DNA from 3 places in the Paenibacillus sp. B46(2026) genome. Region 2 is predicted to be linked to each of the others. Evidence: riboswitches for the same ligand, from Rfam matches in the RefSeq annotation. Region 2 holds a riboswitch; each other region holds the start of a gene.

Evidence for each region. Region 2 has a riboswitch for S-adenosylmethionine ahead of metA (homoserine O-acetyltransferase MetA). Riboswitches for the same ligand answer to the same signal wherever they lie in the genome.
Region 1: it holds a riboswitch for S-adenosylmethionine, as region 2 does, so the genes downstream of both, mmuP (S-methylmethionine permease) here and metA (homoserine O-acetyltransferase MetA) in region 2, are expected to answer to the same signal.
Region 3: it holds a riboswitch for S-adenosylmethionine, as region 2 does, so the genes downstream of both, AC1S8V_RS24460 (methionine ABC transporter ATP-binding protein) here and metA (homoserine O-acetyltransferase MetA) in region 2, are expected to answer to the same signal.

What each region holds. Positions count from the first base shown of each region.
Region 1 covers NZ_CM165907.1:5,867,126-5,873,325, reverse strand. Annotated here, with positions in the region: gene AC1S8V_RS26140 (GerAB/ArcD/ProY family transporter) at 1-783, shown strand, start outside; gene AC1S8V_RS26135 (Ger(x)C family spore germination protein) at 780-1,982, shown strand; SAM riboswitch class I at 2,051-2,152, shown strand; gene mmuP (S-methylmethionine permease) at 2,245-3,657, shown strand; gene mmuM (homocysteine S-methyltransferase) at 3,635-4,702, shown strand; gene AC1S8V_RS26120 (outer membrane protein assembly factor BamB family protein) at 4,859-6,010, opposite strand; gene AC1S8V_RS26115 (hypothetical protein) at 6,044-6,200, opposite strand, start outside.
Region 2 covers NZ_CM165907.1:1,953,053-1,959,252, forward strand. Annotated here, with positions in the region: gene AC1S8V_RS08995 (MOSC domain-containing protein) at 1-305, shown strand, start outside; gene AC1S8V_RS09000 (ROK family protein) at 377-1,255, shown strand; gene AC1S8V_RS09005 (HRDC domain-containing protein) at 1,431-2,432, shown strand; gene corA (magnesium/cobalt transporter CorA) at 2,503-3,438, opposite strand; SAM riboswitch class I at 3,890-4,014, shown strand; gene metA (homoserine O-acetyltransferase MetA) at 4,256-5,173, shown strand; gene AC1S8V_RS09020 (PLP-dependent transferase) at 5,198-6,200, shown strand, end outside.
Region 3 covers NZ_CM165907.1:5,510,922-5,517,121, forward strand. Annotated here, with positions in the region: gene AC1S8V_RS24445 (DUF2167 domain-containing protein) at 1-188, shown strand, start outside; gene AC1S8V_RS24450 (MetQ/NlpA family ABC transporter substrate-binding protein) at 319-1,158, opposite strand; gene AC1S8V_RS24455 (methionine ABC transporter permease) at 1,233-1,892, opposite strand; gene AC1S8V_RS24460 (methionine ABC transporter ATP-binding protein) at 1,894-2,928, opposite strand; SAM riboswitch class I at 3,055-3,196, opposite strand; gene AC1S8V_RS24465 (Cthe_2314 family HEPN domain-containing protein) at 3,326-4,042, opposite strand; gene AC1S8V_RS24470 (COX15/CtaA family protein) at 4,209-5,147, opposite strand; gene AC1S8V_RS24475 (thioredoxin family protein) at 5,463-5,807, opposite strand; gene AC1S8V_RS24480 (DUF2515 family protein) at 5,950-6,200, shown strand, end outside.

The DNA.
Region 1 (6,200 bases), 3.0 Mb from region 2:
ATGGCAGATGTAACGGGCATGTATCTGCTCGAACGTACTCCAACCTGGGCCATTGTCATGGTTTTTATGTGGATTGGCATATATTTGATCTCCGGTGGACTTGCCGTCCTTGTGCGTGTATTTGAGATCATTTTGCCGATTACGCTGATTATATTTGTAATCGAAATTCTGCTCAGTAACCAGCTATTTGAGATCGGTAATTTGAGGCCGGTACTTGGAGAGGGAATCATACCGGTTATTAAAGGATTGAAGCCCTCACTACTGTCGTATACAGGTTACGAGGTGATGCTGGTCATGACCGCATATATGCAAGATCCGAAAAAAAGCAATAAGGCTATGACATGGGGCTTAATGATCTCGACAATGATCTACTTGATTACAGTTGTTATGGTTGTGGGCAGCTTGTCCCTTGACGGGATTAAGACAAGAACGTGGCCAACGCTGGATTTGGTAAGAAGCTTTGAAATACAAGGTTTAATATTCGAGCGATTTGAATCATTGTTGCTGGTCATCTGGATTATGCAGATTTTTTCGACAATGGCGATCACACATTACTGCGCTTCGGTGGGCATTCGTGATTTGTTTCGTATGAAGAAGATACAGGTCATTATGTATTGCCTGCTTCCGGTCATTTATTTGACTGCAATGATGCCCAAAACGGTGAATGAGACCTTTGCACTAGGGGATATGCTAGGCAATACATCCGTGTTTTTATTTGCTATTCTACCGCTGGTATTGCTACTGCTGAGTCTTATTCGCAAAAAAGGAGGCAAACATGCATGATTCCATTCCATATGTTCCTACGCTTAGCCGCTGTATTATGCATTCTGTTAACGATATCCGGATGTTGGAGCAGCCGGGAGATAGAGGATCTAAGTGTCTACGTTGGTCTCGGGATCGATATCGGCAAAGAGACGGAATTCGAGAAGAACACTGCAGCTCAGGGAGGAACGTATCCGATGCAGAAAAATGTGACAGCCACAGTACAGATTGCTCCGGGTAGTTCGAAAAGCCAGAAAAGCGAGCAATCCGGTTCACCTGCTTCAGGCAAAAGCTCCTATTCCAATGAACAGCTTACCGGAGATTCCTTGCTGCAAATCTTTCGTCAGTTTGCACTAAGGCGAGATCGTCCACTTATCGGACATCATCTGAAGGTTATCGTTGTCTCCAAGGATATTGCCAAAAAGTATGGTCTGGACCAACTCCTTGATTTAGTCCTTCGAGATAACGATATTCGTCCAAATTGCCTGGTCCTGATTAGTCATCATCGTGCGGTAGATGTACTGACTTCACAGGACCCTTCCCGGATTCCTGCATTTCATCTCACAGGAATAACGAACAATTCGTACATTTCCAATAAGATTCTGGACCCAGTCTTGCTCTCCAAATTAGATGCCAAAATGCAATCCGGATCCAGCTTCCTGCTTCAAAATGTGCTGAATTCCAATGGAGAAGATGAGTTCTCCGGAGGCAGCGTTTTTGATGGAAAGACGAAAAAATTTCTCGGGGAACTGAGTCAAACGGACCTGGAAGGGCTATCGTGGATTAAGCCTAAAGCAAAAGGAGGCGTCTTGAAGACATATAACAAGGAGGGGTTCACCGTTATATTTGAAACGAAGAAGAAAAAAACAAAAGTAATTCCGAAGGTGGTCGGCGATGATATATCGTTCCATGTAAAGAACGAATCTGAAGGCTGGCTGATGGAGGATTGGCGTGTTCCCGAAGAAGAGCTAGAGGAGGCTTACCTCAAAGAGCTGGAAGAGGAATTTGCTGAGCTGGCCGAGCAACAGGTTCGACAGGTTCTCTACAAACTTCAACACACCTATAAAGTAGACGTTGCTGATTTTCGGGATAGTCTGCGCATCAAATATCCGGAAACATGGAAAAAGGTCAAAGACGATTGGGACCAAATTTTTAGCACCGTGCCGATTACTTATGAGGTGAACCTCAGCATTAACAGTCCGGGTTCCTCAACCGACTAGAAACATGTTCAATTTTGAATAACTGTTGACACATTCATGATAGATCGCTATATTTATAAAAAATCATTTTCTTATCCAGAGAGGTGGAGGGACTGGCCCTTAGAAACCTCAGCAACAGATCTGAAGGATACTGTGCTAATTCCAGCGGGTGAAAGCCTGATAGATAGGAGCGTTTGTTTTTATTTGTCAGTAACGGCGCACTCTTTAGGAAGAGTGGGTCTTTTTTGTTTTTTCTGGATGAAGAAGTAGGGGAGCAGCAGGTATGGAGAACAACAACGATAAAGGGCATTTTCAGCGGAAAATGCAGGCACGGCATGTGATCATGCTCTCTCTCGGAGGAGTCATTGGAACGGGATTATTCCTCAGCTCGGGTTACACGATTCAGCAGGCGGGACCACTGGGAACCATTCTGTCCTACCTGATCGGAGCAATCGTCGTATATCTGGTCATGCTATGTCTCGGTGAACTGTCTGTTCATATGCCAGAGACGGGAGCATTTCATAGCTACGCAGCCAAATACATCGGACCAGCAACAGGATACACGGTGGCCTGGTTGTACTGGTTAACCTGGACGGTTGCCCTTGGTTCCGAGTTTACAGCCGCGGGACTGCTAATGCAGCGTTGGTTTCCATCGGTGAACGTATGGATCTGGAGCGCGCTGTTTGCACTGATGATCTTTTTGTTTAATGCACTGACGGTAAAATTTTTCGCGGAATCGGAGTTCTGGTTCTCATCGGTGAAAGTAGTTACCATCGTAATCTTCATTATTATCGGTGGCGCAGCCATGTTTGGTATCATTCCGATGGCGGATGCTGAACCTGCTCCGTTTCTATCGAATATTACAGCATCTGGATGGTTCCCTCATGGGGCTACAGCGATATTGATGACCATGCTTGCTGTAAATTTTGCATTCTCAGGCACCGAGTTAATCGGCATTGCTGCCGGGGAGACGGAGAATCCGGAAAAGACAATACCAAAGGCTATTCATACAACGCTGTGGCGTTTGGTGATTTTTTTCATCGGAACGATTATTATCTTGTCTGCCTTGCTGCCTATGTCGGATGCCAGTGTACTGCAAAGTCCATTTGTAGCGGTCATGGAGCGAGTGGGTGTACCGTATGCAGCAGACATTATGAACTTTGTTATTCTAACGGCAATTCTCTCTGCTGCCAATTCAGGCCTGTATGCTTCATCACGGATGCTCTGGTCTCTGGCTGATAAAAGAACGATCTCTCCTTGGTTCGCCAAATTGACGAAACGCGGGGTACCGCTGAATGCGCTCCTGATCAGTATGGTTGGTGGTGCGCTCGCTCTGCTGTCCAGCATCATTGCGCCAGGTACCGTGTATATTACACTGGTCTCCATTTCAGGTCTGGCTGTTGTGGCCGTATGGATGAGCATCAGTGCTTCCCAGTACATGTTCCGTAGACAGTATATCCGGGAAGGACATGCGGTCAAAGATCTGGTCTACCGCACACCACTGTATCCGGCGGTACCGATTATCTCATTTATATTATGCCTGGCTTCATGCATAGGTATTGCTTTTGATCCTACACAGCGAATTGCGCTGTATTGTGGGATTCCATTTATCGCAGTGTGTTACGCAGCTTATTATCTGACAGAACGTGTGAATAAGAAAAGAGGACAAGTACATGACGCAAGTACAACAGATTAACCCCATAGAACAGATCCTGCGCGAACATCCGGTCATGATTCTGGATGGAGCGCTCGCAACGGAACTCGAACAGCATGGATCTGATCTGGATGATCCGCTATGGTCGGCGCGTGTGTTAATTGAGAATCCGGACGTTATCGTTCAGGTCCATGCGGATTATTTTCGAGCAGGAGCCGACTGCGCCATTACATCCAGTTATCAGGCGACGGTGGATGGCTTTAGCAAGAGAGGAATCGGAGAGCAAGAAGCGTTGGACCTGATTCGCAAGACGGTGGAACTGGCTGCAAAGGCGAGAGATGACGTATGGGCAGAAGTGCAGGGTGGTTTAGTAGGGAGAGAAAGCTCGACAGGTCAGCTTGTAAAAGCTCCTTCGGTACGTTCCGAGACCGTGGAGAATGAGGAGTATATAACAGATCGTACAGAGGATCGCGAAGAAGACTGTCTTCGTCCACGTCCAATTATTGCCGGGTCCGTTGGACCGTACGGCGCCTATCTGGCGGATGGTTCAGAGTATGTGGGACATTACGGCGTGTCGGATGAGACGCTTGCCGCATTTCACCGTCCGCGTATGGCGGCGCTGCTTGAAGCGGGTGCTGATATTCTGGCGTTTGAGACCATTCCATCCTTGCAGGAAGCGCAGGTGCTGGTTGATTTACTGAAGGAGTTTCCTCATGCGTATGCCTGGTTATCTTTTTCTTTAAAAGACGGGACAAGCATCAGCGAAGGCACACCGCTTGAGGTGTGTGCACAGAAGTTTGGCTCCGAGCCGCAGATTGCGGCGATTGGCCTGAATTGTGCTCCGATGGAAGTGGTGACGGAAGCAGTGGGCATTTTGAGCCGTACCAGTGACAAACCTGTAATTGTGTATCCGAACTCGGGAGAAGTATACGATGCGGCAACGAAGACGTGGAGCGGACAGGGTACATGTGGCAGTATGAGTGATGCTTCGGAGCAGTGGGTTGCAGCGGGCGCGAAAATTATTGGTGGTTGTTGCCGAACTACGCCACATCAGATTGGTGAACTTGCGAAGAAGTGGCGGAGTTAAAAGACTTGATGTAGAGTTGTACACCGAAAAGCTAGAGATACAACCACATATGAAGAAGCCCTCACGACCCATTACTGGATTGGTGAGGGCTTTTTCAGTGTGATTTAGCGTTAACATCAACATGAGGACATTCCTCTTCTGATGCTTCTGATTATGCTATTTAATTAACTGAGTGCTAACTAAGGTACGACCTTCGTCGCTTAGGATGTACAGACCCGTTGTGTTATTGAGAAATAGACGTTCATCATTAAGATCAAATTCGTCATTTTTGTAGGTGTACAAAACGTTCAGGTTGCTTGTGTCCATAATAATTAGTTCTAGTTCATCTTCGTCATTCTTTTCAGATTTAAACATCAAACTTGTGCCATCCAAAGCCATATTGGGATATGATACTGGCAGATATGCCTTCTCAGCAATTAATTTACCTGAAGATGAATATAGCTTGATTCGCTTATTTTTATAATCCACAAATACAAACCGATCTTTCAATGCAAAAAGCTCTGTTGAATATTCCTTATAAGGAAGTTGTTTTGTCCACTTTAGCTGCCCCGTGCTGTTATAGCCTTTAAGCGTTATTGTTTTTTTGTAGATATTATAATATAGTAGTGTGCCGTCAGATAGACTCTTAATCCCATTGTAACCTTTACCACCAGTGATCGTTTTAATTTTTTTTCCGGTTGTCAGGCTAATCAAGTATAAATCGGGATGATTGCCAAACTTACTGCCGACAATCACATCACCATGAATCTGTTGCATAAAATATGGAACCTTGAACTTTCGACTTAAATTTCCATTAGCATCGTAATAGTAGAGTGTACTGCTTTTTAAATCATCAGAGTCTGCAATCACATACAAACTTCCATTTTCGCCTGGACTGCCTGACTCAGCCGAGTATAGTCTCCAATCTTCTGGCGGTCCGGGCAGAGAAGCTGTCCAACGGATCTGGCCCGTAGCTATATGCTTGGCACTGACTTGATTATCGTGGAAAATAAACATATATCCATCATCGGATAGCGTGTACTCGTTGTCCGTTGGAATCGACCAAAGTAGCTCCCCTGTTTTGGCATCCACACTGTCGATATAATAATCATTATTCTTACCTGCTTTAGTTACGAGCAGACTTTCATTCCCCATGGCATCCGTAACACTCTTTATTGAATATGAGCTTGTTGCACTCTGTCCGCCGTTGGTAATATCATACCCCCATTGGAATTGCAGCAGATCTTTAGCCAGAGCTGGCTCGGATGGGATCGCAAGAAAGATGAATAGGCTGGCTATAAGCCAATAGTTGATTCGCTTTAAACTCATGATTGGTAGACTCCTTATGTAATGTTCTCTGGATTATGGAAGTAACTGATACTTTCTTATCGTCTGCCCGTCAGGAGGCAGGAAAAATAATTCATTTTGCTTATTAAGGAACAATTCATCTCGATTAAACCTTACATCGTTCCAATCGTTCTGTGACAGCCGATAGAGCTCTCTCAGATTATTTGAATCT
Region 2 (6,200 bases):
CCAGACAACCTTGCTTCAAGCTGGGTGCGCGGTATGATTATAAGGAGCTGCCTGTTTATTTTCAGGAGAGCGGACATACCGGCTTTTACTTTCGTGTATTGCAAGAAGGGGAGGTACGGCCTTCGTCGATATTTCGACGAATCAGCACCGATCCTTCATCCATGACAGTTCTTGAAGCCAATCGAATTATGCATCAGGGGAAAGAAGATGCCGAAGGTATTCGGGCGCTGTTGGCCATTCCTGCGCTGTCAGATAGTTGGAGGCAGACGTTAATGAAACGATTGTCCAAGCTGGGGATGGAGTAGCAGGATAATTATAGTGTCATCAAGTATAGCAATATCAATTCCTTATAAACTAACTTGGGAGTGTGACTAACATGACGATCTTAGGCGCAATTGAAGCAGGCGGAACCAAATTTGTATGTGGTATTGGCACGGAAAATGGAGAAGTTCTTGAACGCGTAAGTTTTCCAACGACAACACCGGAAGAGACAATGTCTCAAGTGATTTCTTTTTTTGAAGGCAAAGGCATTGAAGCTTTGGGCGTAGGTTCATTTGGCCCGATTGATCCGATTGAAGGAAGCCCAACGTATGGTTATATCACAACAACACCCAAACCACATTGGGGACAGTACAACCTGATTGGCAAGCTCAAGGAGCATTTTGATGTACCGATGACATTTGACACGGATGTGAATGGTGCGGCACTTGGAGAAGCAACCTGGGGCGCTGCACAAGGTCTTGAAAGCTGTTTGTATATCACTGTGGGCACAGGCATTGGTGCAGGCGCTGTGGTTGGCGGCAAAATGGTCCATGGATTGTCACATCCAGAGATGGGACATATCATTGTGCGCAGACATCCGGAGGATACATACGAGGGTTTCTGTCCGTATCATGGGGACTGCCTCGAAGGTCTTGCAGCTGGCCCGGCCATTAACAAACGTTGGGAGCAACCGGCTTATGAACTGCCCGCAGATCATAAAGCATGGGAGATCGAAGCACATTACCTGGCACATGCACTGATGAATTATGTTCTGATTCTCTCTCCGCAGAAAATCGTAATGGGTGGCGGAGTAATGAAGCAGGAGCATCTGTTCCCGATGGTTCGTAGCAAACTGCAAGAGTTGCTTGCTGGATACGTTCAGCATCCGGCACTTCAATCTGACATTGACCAGTATGTTGTTTCACCAGGACTTGGTGACAATGCAGGGCTGTGTGGTTCGCTGGCGCTTGCCAAATTGGCGTTGAACAAGTAGAGCAATAAGGGATTGACGAATTTTACCATTGTGGTATGATATGGGCAACAGCATAGCACGGTTAATGAGGAAGCACCTCTCTTGCATGGATTTTGCAGGAGAGGTGTTTTTTGTGCTGCCTGCAGGTAGCATATCTAACTCGTATAAGCTGAATATTCAAAGGGAGGGAACGAAAATGGAAGTCATTTTTATGAACAGATTGTCCAGAATGTCAGATCAGAACGCAGAGTATGCGCAGCTATGGATTGGGGAAGAGGAAGATAGCTGGCAGCTGGGATGGAGCCGCTATGAGGAAGGGGAGCGCGAGGACAGCATCTGGTACGAAGGGACCTCTTGGGAGGAGCTGCTTCATATTTACCGTCATCAGCTTGCCATACAGATGAGTGAGGGGTACCGACCGCAGTTGCAGGGGTTATTTCACGAGAATGATGATCTGAAGTCACGCAGTTATGGTGGGCAGCGACTCCATTGTTACAGTGAACTATACGGCAATGAGCAGTTATACACGGATCTGTGCACATGGCGCAGGAAGAGAGCTGTATCTGATCGGAAGGCACCGTATTTTATTGCAACGAACCGTCTGTTGCGTTTGATCAGTGCCTTTGTTCCGCAGTCGATGGATGAACTGATGCAGCTGCCCGGCGTAGGGGAGAGCAAAGCAACCGAGTATGGTGCGGAATGGATGGAGATTACGAACGGGTTGGAGCGTTCAACGACATTCCCACTGGACTGGGTATACACGGCTCTGAAGGAAGAAGAGTATGAGAGCTGGTTATACAAGCAGAGAGAGCAGAAGTACAAGCAGGAACTCGACAAGTTCACCACGCGCAAGCAGGTGCTTGAAGGCATGAAGGAAGGGTATACGTTAGAAGAGATTGCTAATCGATCCGGATTATCCCGACGCGAATTGATAGAGCTGTTGGAGACACTGGATCTCGAAGGTTATGACACCGATTGTCTTCTTGATGTAGAACTGGCAGTTATGCCTGAGAACGAACAAGAGGCCGTATGGAGTGCGTATGAGGAGCTGGGAGATACGTTCCTGAAGCCGGTATTACATAAGGTGTATGGAGGAGAGAAGCCCGACGGAGGAAGTCTGGAGCAGGTCTATGAAAGATTGCGTATGATTCGAATCCGCTTTCGTCGGCATGCAGAGACAGAGCAGAATGTAGGTTAGGTGTAGGATATAAAAAAAGACGAGGCGGATCTCCAACAGGAGTGCTTCGTCTTTGTTATTTCATACGGGTTCATACCCAGTCTTTCTTGCGGAAAATGAAGAACATGCTCAGACCCAGCGTAACCATCAGGCCAATCACAACAAAATAGCCGTATTTCCAGTTAAGTTCTGGCATATTCGTAAAGTTCATACCGTATATCCCTGTAATGACCGTAAGCGGCATGAAGACCGTAGTAATGGCGGTAAACACACGCATGATCTCATTCGCCCGGTTTGCAATACTGGATTGATAGGCTTCTCGCAAGTTGCCCATCAGGTCGCGGTATGTTTCAAAGGTTTCAGATATTTTGACGGCATTCTCATAGATGTCACTGAAATACTTTTGCAGTTGATCATCAATGAGACGCAGATCTTTTTTGTTCAGTGTGTTAATGACCTCTTTCTGAGGTCCAAGGACTTTCTTCAGCCACAGAATCTCACTGCGTAGCCCGATGATTTCATTCAAATGTGATTTTTTGGTGTGCATCAGAATGTCTTCCTCAAGCTTCTCAATTCGAGCTTCTATTCGGTCACCTACGGTGAAATAATTATCAACAATCAAGTCAACCAGCAAATACAGCAGACGATCGGGTGTACTGATTTCCTGTTCCCACAGGATTGGTTTCAGTGTGCGCAATTCGCTGACCTTCTGTTTCGTAACACTTATAATGAAATGTCTGCCGAGGAACAGGTTGACCGCACGTAGAAAAATCTCTTCATCATCGAAACGAATGCTATTAATCACAATAAAATAATGGTTCTCATAAATTTCAATCTTCGGACGTTGTTCTTCGTCACTGAGACAGTCTTCCACAGCCAGATCATGCATCAAGAACAGCGGCTGAAGTACCGCCAAATCGTCTACATCTGCATCAATCCAGTAAAATCCTTCCGCTGGTGGAGTCAGCGCCTGCTGAATGTCGTCCACCGGAATAAATACACCGTTGTTTACCAACCGGATTTTCATCGTTAATCTACTCCTTCTGCACCCGCCAAGCTGGCGGATATTATCATTATGGGCGCAAAAAGAACAAATCAGCCGGTCGGCAGCGGAGCCTGGAGATCAGGGCTGCGTTCACTTTATAATCAAACGGAAGTTACGTCCCGCTGCCGGCATGCTGATGTCAATTCTCTATGCAGTTTGTCGGAATTCGGCTGCCAGTCAGGCCTCGGGTCGCCATCCATTTAATATGTCACCTCTCACATAAGGGTTTATAACACCTTGTTTAGTATACCGCTGGTACAAGGTGCTTTCAAGCGCAAAAATGTGTCTATTTCGCGCTCTGAGGCAGTGTATGACAACAGATGATGAACGGTTCCGATCTGGAAAGCAGACATTGAACTGCACCTTGACGTGAGGGCATTAATGTAATAAAGTAGACGGTGAACCATATTCAATTACAATCTAATACAGCGAAATCTTATCAAGAGTAGGTGGAGGGACTGGCCCGATGAAACCCGGCAACCGGCGGTATACCGCACGGTGCTAATTCTTGCAGCGACCAAGTGCCCAATTGGCACTGTTGTAACTGAGAGATGAGAGAGGCGCATATCTATTTACATATGACCTTTCTCGAAATCCGAGGAAGGTCTTTGTCATATGCCCCGACTTCTCAGCAGTGATTTTCGCTAAGGAACTTGAGGTTGTCTGTAACTTTCTTTGGATGGACGTGTAATCCAATATATGTAGACAAACTCATGGCAGCCTATAACTGTATTGATGTGGACACATCAAGCCAGCGGTAGCTGCATCTATCAATGCACAAGGAGGAGTTAGACTTACCATGCCAATCAAAATACCTGATACTCTGCCAGCAAAAGAAGTACTTGAAGGAGAGAATATCTTCGTCATGGATGAAACTTCTGCTTACCAGCAGGATATTCGTCCACTCCGTATCGCTATATTAAACCTGATGCCTACAAAGGAAACGACGGAAACACAATTGCTTCGTCTGGTGGGAAATACACCCATTCAGGTGGATGTCGTTCTGGTACATCCCAAATCCCATACGTCAAAGAATACGTCTCAGGAATATTTGGATTTGTTCTATAAAACCTTCGATGAGATTGAGCACCGCCGTTTCGATGGCATGATTATTACGGGTGCCCCAGTGGAACAGATGGATTTCGAAGACGTGAACTATTGGAATGAAATCCAGGAGATCTTCGAATGGACCAAAACCAATGTGACTTCAACCCTGCACATATGTTGGGCTTCCCAGGCAGGTTTATACCATCATTTTAACGTACCCAAGGTTGCACTTGATGAAAAGTGTTTTGGCGTTTTCCCACATACCATCAACAAACCCCATGTTCCGTTGTTGCGTGGATTCGATGAAGTATTCAACGTCCCACATTCCCGTCATACGGAAGTGAGACGCGAAGATATTGAAAAGAATGAGAATTTAGAGATCTTGGCTGAATCCGAGGAAGCCGGTATCTTCCTGGTTGCCACCAAAGACGGCAAACAAATTTTTGCCACAGGACATGCCGAATATGACCCATTCTCATTAAAGTGGGAGTATGACCGGGATGCAGCGAAGGGTTTGGATATCGCATTGCCTAGACATTATTATCCGAATGACGATCCTTCCCGTGTGCCACCGGCTACTTGGCGCGCTCATGCCAACTTATTATTCTCTAACTGGCTCAATTACTATGTGTATCAAGAAACACCTTACGATATTGGCCCGCAAATTTAATCGAAATTACAGGAGGATGCAGCAATGGAAGACAACAGCAAGTTGAAAATCGAAAGCCGCTTAGCACAAATTGGGTCCATCAATGAACCGGTAACAGGCGCCATTAACTTTCCGATCTATCAATCCACTGCGTTTCGCCACCCGAAGCTTGGACAAAGCACGGGATTTGATTATATTCGTACGACCAACCCAACTCGCAAAGTGTTGGAAGAAGCGGCCGCAGCGCTGGAGTCCGGTGATGCAGGGTTTGCCTGTAGCTCGGGTATGGCCGCGCTGCAAACCATCTTTGCCATGTTTGGTCAAGGAGATCATCTGATTGTATCGCTGGATCTGTATGGCGGAACGTATCGTCTGTTGGAACGTATTCTGTCTCGTTTCGGCGTAACGGCAAGCTATGTGGACACGAATGACCTTGCAGCATTGGAGAATGTTCGTCAGCCGAATACCAAAGCTGTATTCATTGAGACACCAACGAATCCACTGATGATGATCACCGATGTGGAAGCCGTCGCTTCCTGGGCGAAAAGCTACAACCTGTTGACCATTGTTGACAACACGTTGTTGACTCCATTTTTCCAGCGTCCGATTGAACTGGGTGCTGATATCATCATTCATAGTGCTACCAAATATCTGGGCGGACACAATGATGTGCTGGCCGGATTAATCATAACCAAGGGTGAGGCATTATCTGCAGAAATGGCGTTCCTTCATAATTCCATTGGAGCGGTATTGTCTCCAAGTGACTCTTATCAGTTGATGAAAGGCATGAAAACGCTAGCTCTTCGCATGGAGCGTCATCAGCACAATGCACTTACCATTGCCAAATACTTGCTTGAGCATCCGGCGGTGGTTGAAGTGTATCATCCAGGCCTATCCGATCATCCGGGGTATGAAATACAGAATAAACAATCCAGCGGTAACACAGGTATCTTCTCTTTCAAAGTGAAGGATGCACGTTATGTTGAACCGTTGCTGCGTCATATCAAACTCATTGCTTTTGCTGAAAGTCTCGGCGGAGTGGAATCAC
Region 3 (6,200 bases), 3.3 Mb from region 2:
TACTCGGTCTGATCGGGTGGATCAGATACAAAATCAAAAGCTCAAACGGAGATGAAGAAAAACTCTCTCCCACCGAGAGAACGTACCTGCAAGAAGCTGATGAGCAGCAGTATGCTGATCAAAATGAATTATCCTACTACCGCCAATCTGGACATCACTCCAACACTGATAAAACAGAAGAACTCTGACTTATGTTGATCCCCGCGTCAGCACAGACTTATGTAACATAAAATAAGCCGTATATCTCTTCTGGAGAGATATACGGCTTATTTCTTACAAACTTTACATCATATCATTTCATATCATACATATCGTGAATTATTCAGTTGCAGGTTCAACTGCACCTTGGTAACGTTCTTTGATAAATGTTTTAACTTCTTCGGAGTGCAGTGCAGCAGCCAGTTTCTGGATTGCATCTGCATCCTTATTGTCCTCACGGGAAACGAGGATGTTTGCATATGGGTTACCTTGCAGATCTTCGATCAGCAAAGCATCATTTGCAGGATTCAGGTTGGCTTCGAGCGCGTAGTTAGCATTGATGAATACCAGATCTGCTTCATCCAATTGACGAGGCATCATGGCTGCATCCAGCTCGATGATATCCAGATTCTTCGGATTTGCTGTGATATCCTGAATCGTAGATGTGATGTTTGTGTTGTCTTTCAGCGTAATGATGCCTTCCTTCGCGAGCAACAAGAGTGCACGTCCACCATTAGATGGATCACTCGGAATCGCTACTTTTGCGCCGTCTTTCAATTCATCCAAAGACTTGATCTTTTTGGAGTATCCACCAAAAGGTTCAACATGAACAGGTGTTACCGTAACCAGGTTGAAACCACGCTCTTTATTCTCGGTGTCCAGGTAAGGCTGATGCTGGAAGAAGTTTGCATCCAATTTTTCATCAGCAAGCTGCTGGTTAGGTTGAACATAATCATTAAACGTAACCACTTGCAAACGGATACCTTGGGCTTCCAATTCAGGCTTAATGCTTTCCAGAATCTCAGCGTGTGGTGTTGGTGAAGCTCCCACTTTTAATTCTACCGTGCGCGGAGCGCCTCCGGCATTGTCTGCGCCGCTATCGGCATCCTTGTTGTTTCCGCAAGCTGCAAGTACTGCAATCAGCATAAGACTAAGTAAAGCAAAAGACCATTTTTTCATGTGTAAAACCCCTTCTCTAATCATTTTTTCATGTGGTATCCGCATGAATGCATACCCCTCATGTTATCTATGTGTTATTTCCTGGTGAAAAATACAACCAAGCGATCTCCTGCCATTTGGAGAATTTGTACCAGAATGATCATAGAGACTACGGATATAATCATGATTTCATCCTGATAACGATAGTATCCATAGTTAATTGCCAGCGTTCCCAGACCTCCACCACCGACCATACCCGCCATCGCCGTGTACGAGACAAGCGTAACGATAGTGATGGTTATTCCAGCAAGCAGACCAGGTAGTGCCTCAGGCAACAGTACCCGTCTTACAATCTGTCCAGTCGATGCACCCATTGCCTGTGCCGCTTCAATGACACCACGATCCACTTCACGCATTGTTGTCTCTACCAGTCGAGCGAAGTAAGGAGCTGCTGAAATAACTAAAGGTGGGATAACACCAAGCACCCCTGTAGCTGTACCGACGAGTGAACGAGTGAATGGAATAAGAGCAACAATCAATATGATAAATGGGATCGATCGCAAAATATTAACAATCAGGGACAGTATAATGTACACCACCCTTGACTGGGTTGAAGCAGATCGGGCTGTCATGAACAGCAGCACCCCGAGCGGTAAACCAAAGATTACGGTAAACAAGCCTGATACACCCAAAATTTGCAGTGTCTCAATGGAAGCTTTACCAACCTCTTCCCAACGTACGGTTGAAAAATCCATGTTAACGTAACACCTCCACATCAAGTCCCTCTGCGGTTAATTCTGATATCGTCCGGTCAATCGCATTAGTATCGCCTTCGAACCGAACGGTCAGCTGACCATAAGGAACCTGTTTGATCGTAGAGATCGTACCTTGCAGGATGGCAAAATCCACACCCGTTTTACGTACCGTTCTGGATAAAATCGCTTCATACGTTTTGTTACCCAAAAAGGATATCTTCACAAGTTTGGAAGCAGCACCTGCCTGTAATTCCAAGCCTGCATTCGCCAAAGCAGTCTCTTCAAGGGCAAGTTCAACTTCATGATCACGCATCATAAAGTCCCGCGTAATGGCATGCTGCGGCTTCAGGAATACTTCGGTTACAGGTCCCTGTTCCACTATGCCGCCTTGATGAATGACAGCCACTTTGTCACAGATATTCTGGATGACGTGCATCTCATGTGTAATCAGCACAATCGTGAGGTTGTACTTTTCGTTAATGTCGAGCAATAACTTCAGAATTGAATTTGTCGTCTGCGGATCAAGTGCCGAGGTGGCCTCATCACAGAGAAGTACATTCGGATCACTTGCAAGTGCTCTCGCAATCCCTACACGTTGTTTCTGTCCACCCGATAATTGAGCCGGATATTTGTTGCTATGATGCTCCAGACCAACCAGAGTGAGCATTTCCTTCACTTTGCGATCAATGGCTTCCCTGGGTGTATTCACAAGCTTTAGTGGAAAAGCCACATTGTCATATACCGTTGCCGAGGATAACAGGTTAAAGTGTTGAAAAATCATCCCGATCTTGCGTCTCTGTTGCTGCAATTCGGTTTTATTCAGTTCAGTCAGGTTGATCCCGTCTACCCAAACTTCACCCTCCGTAGGGCGTTCCAACAAATTAATGCAACGGATCAGTGTACTTTTACCCGCTCCAGAATGGCCGATCACTCCGTAGATTTCACCCTTCTGAATGCTCAAATTCAGCTCGGATAATGCTGTTGTAGATTTTGCTCCTTTGCCGTACGTCTTCGTTAAACCTTTTAATTCAATCAATCGCACTTGCCCCTTTCCAACCACCTACATGTATCTTTACCCGATCTAAAGGAAAACTCCCCTATACATACAAAAAAAGAGCCCTTTGCAGATACAAAGAGGGCTCTTTACGTGAAAGAATATACCTTCTCATCTGCCAAAATCGTGTCTTGCACCATTTTGTAGGAATTAGCACCTAACATCTATAACGAATGACACATGTGTCGTGTCGTTACAAATCGGTTGCCGGGCTTCATCGGGCCTGTCCCTCCGCCGCTCTCGATAAGAAATATGTTGTTGTAGGATTCTATAAGTTCATGTAGTTTATGCTTTATAATGTGAACATAACTTCTGAAATATCAGTCATATCTGTGTAACATTCGATTGAAACTCAGTATATTCCAAGTATTCCGATTTGTCAAAGGGAATTATTTCTTTGCCATATTTTATTGATATAGCTATAAGAGGCTGTTAACGTTTCACAGACCATATCCACGCCCTGACGCATTTCCTGCACATGTTGATTCAGATCCTCCAATTTCACTTTACCTTGCAAGGTCTGATGTAACTGCCACAAATCATCGTGCATTTCGGAGTTCATGTAGTGAATTTCCATATTACGTCGTTTGCGGAGCTTGCTCATCGGCTCACGATAAGAGTCCTTGATCTGAATCAACCGCAAGGCAAGATCATGATGCTCCCTCGCATAGTCGAACTGTCTTAACACAGTAAAATAAGAAAAGTGCGCTTTTGTATTTGAGGTATTCAGCTGGAATATCTCATTCAATACGGTGCCGACTTTATCCAGAATGGCAAAGCAGCGAATGAAGCCATCTTTGTAGAAATACACATACCGGGCATACTCGGCTTTTTCGGGCGGCGTCATATCGTCCGTAGAACCTGCAACGACCTTTTGGCGAAAATGAGCAGCAGCGAAGCAGCTTTGCTCCAGTTCATCCAGTGAAGAGATAAGCCCCTGGGTCCACACATACAGTTTCCGATAGTCATGCGCGGGGTCATGGTCCACATGCATTTGTCGCTGAAATAGCTCAAGCGTATGCGCCATGGACTCCATTGCTTCTTTCAGCAAACCTTCGTTTACACGCGGCTTTTCTCCCAGCAACGTTCGCAGCATATATAACCTCCTCTTTTCCAAATCAACAAGGTTTCATCACTATAATACATAATCATTCCGAGTAAACGTGTAATTGCAGCTTGCCATAGGTTGCCCTGTTCCCCCTGACATCAAACAAAGTCCACCTGTCCAATGATGTGCATCACTGGATGGTGGACTTTCATATTTAGAACCGATTAACCGGGCGATGCAGCTTGTACACCAGGAAACTCATATACGTTAATACCCCGAACAGTATGGCGATATCCAGCATATGCGCAAGAGCTACGAACATGTATACTTCCGGACGGCTCATCGTCACCATCATGAAAATACCGATGACCACTTGCATCAGAATCAGAACAACAGATACCACGCCAAGGGTACGCATTTCCTTGTTATCCGGATGATTACGATACGCGAAGTGCCCCAGAATTGCGATTACAATTACTAGAGAAGCAGCTGCCGCACGGTGAGCAAAAGCAACCGCTACCCCGCCCGAAAGCTCAGGAATAATCTGCCCGTTACAGAGTGGAAATCCGGAGCAACCACCGGCAGAATCCGTGTGACTCACAAATGCACCCGTGTATACCACGAGATACGTGTAGATCGTGGAGAACCAGACCAGATTTCTGAATTTTTTACTGACCCGAGGGTATTTATTCAGACGCTCCAGTCCACCATCTTTTGCCTCCTGCCTTATACCCAATGCCATCATAAGCGAACTGGCAAAGGCAATCAGCGCAAAGCCGAAATGAAGTGCCATAACTGCTGAAGATTGGGAGAAAACGACGGCAAAAGCCCCCATGATTCCCTGGACAATAACAAAGATCAGGGTTAAGAAAGAAAACAATTGCAGGTCACGGCGTGACTTGCCGAACCGCAGAAAGGCAACAAATGAGGCAATGGACAACAGTCCAGCCAGTGCGCTTACAGCGCGGTGGGAATATTCAATAAGTGAAGCCACAGTATGTGCGGGAACGAGTTTTCCGTTACATAAAGGCCATTCCGTTCCGCAGCCAAGGCCCGATTCCGTTTTGGTTACGATGCCTCCACCAAAAGTGGCCAGAAACATGACAAGACAGGTTAATACGGTTAACCATTTAAACAAAGATAAGTGCTTCAATTTTTTCTCACCCGCTGTTGGTTTAAGATGGCGAAGAATATTCTTCGCTTGTTTCGGTACTTTGACACTTATTTCACAACTAAATTCATTATACCGGATAAAATGTTCATTGACGTCGCGCTTTGTGACAAAATGTTAACGTCTGGTGAAATAATGACCCGCAGGTCATTGGAGTTATGTAATTGAGGGATATGCCAGTTGAATTGTGTATTAAACAGAATCCTGAACACACAAACGCCATCTCCCTATTTCAAGAGAAATGGCGTTTCATCTAGTATAACCCTTTTACAACATGAACCTGTCATACTTTTATTATCATTTATGGATCGTGTTGTACACCTCAACTGCGCGATCCAGGAACTGCTCAATCTCTTCTCTCGACTTGCGCAGCTTGTTCACATACCGTACGAGTTCGCGGCCATCTGTATACGCCACAAAGCTCGGAATGCCAAGAATATTCTGCTCTTCACTAACCGTTCCAACCTGATCCACGTCGACCTCAACCAATGTCAGTTCACGTGCATATTTCTCTTCAACCTCAGGCATAAACGGATCGATGTATTTGCAGTCACCACACCAGTCTGCCTTGAATACGGCAATCGTCAAACGTGGGGATTGGATGGCTACATCAAAAGCCGGTTTGGAAGTAATCTGTTCCATTCGGTTCATCTCCCTTTCTGTACCTTGTCTTACCCTAAGTGAAGCAAATTGAAGAGTGGAAGTCAAATAATCAGCGCATACTTAGAATAAACCACATGGTCTGTGAAATTAAACTTAGAACATCATGAAAGGATGTCAACTTATGACTTCCACCAGAACCGATTCTTCCAACGCACAGCATCACGGGTCCCTCCTGCAGATGGTCCGTTCCATTCCGGGGGCTGCCCGTGAAGTATGGCGTGGCAAACAGGCCGCATGGCAAGCTTCAGCACAGCTTCGTCACCCGTTGCGTGACATCGAGTGGGATACAGATACGGCAGCTGCCCTACAGTCTGAGGTGGAACGTTTGTTGCCTGGCAGCGGCAAGTCTTTTGCACGTACCGATCAGATCCA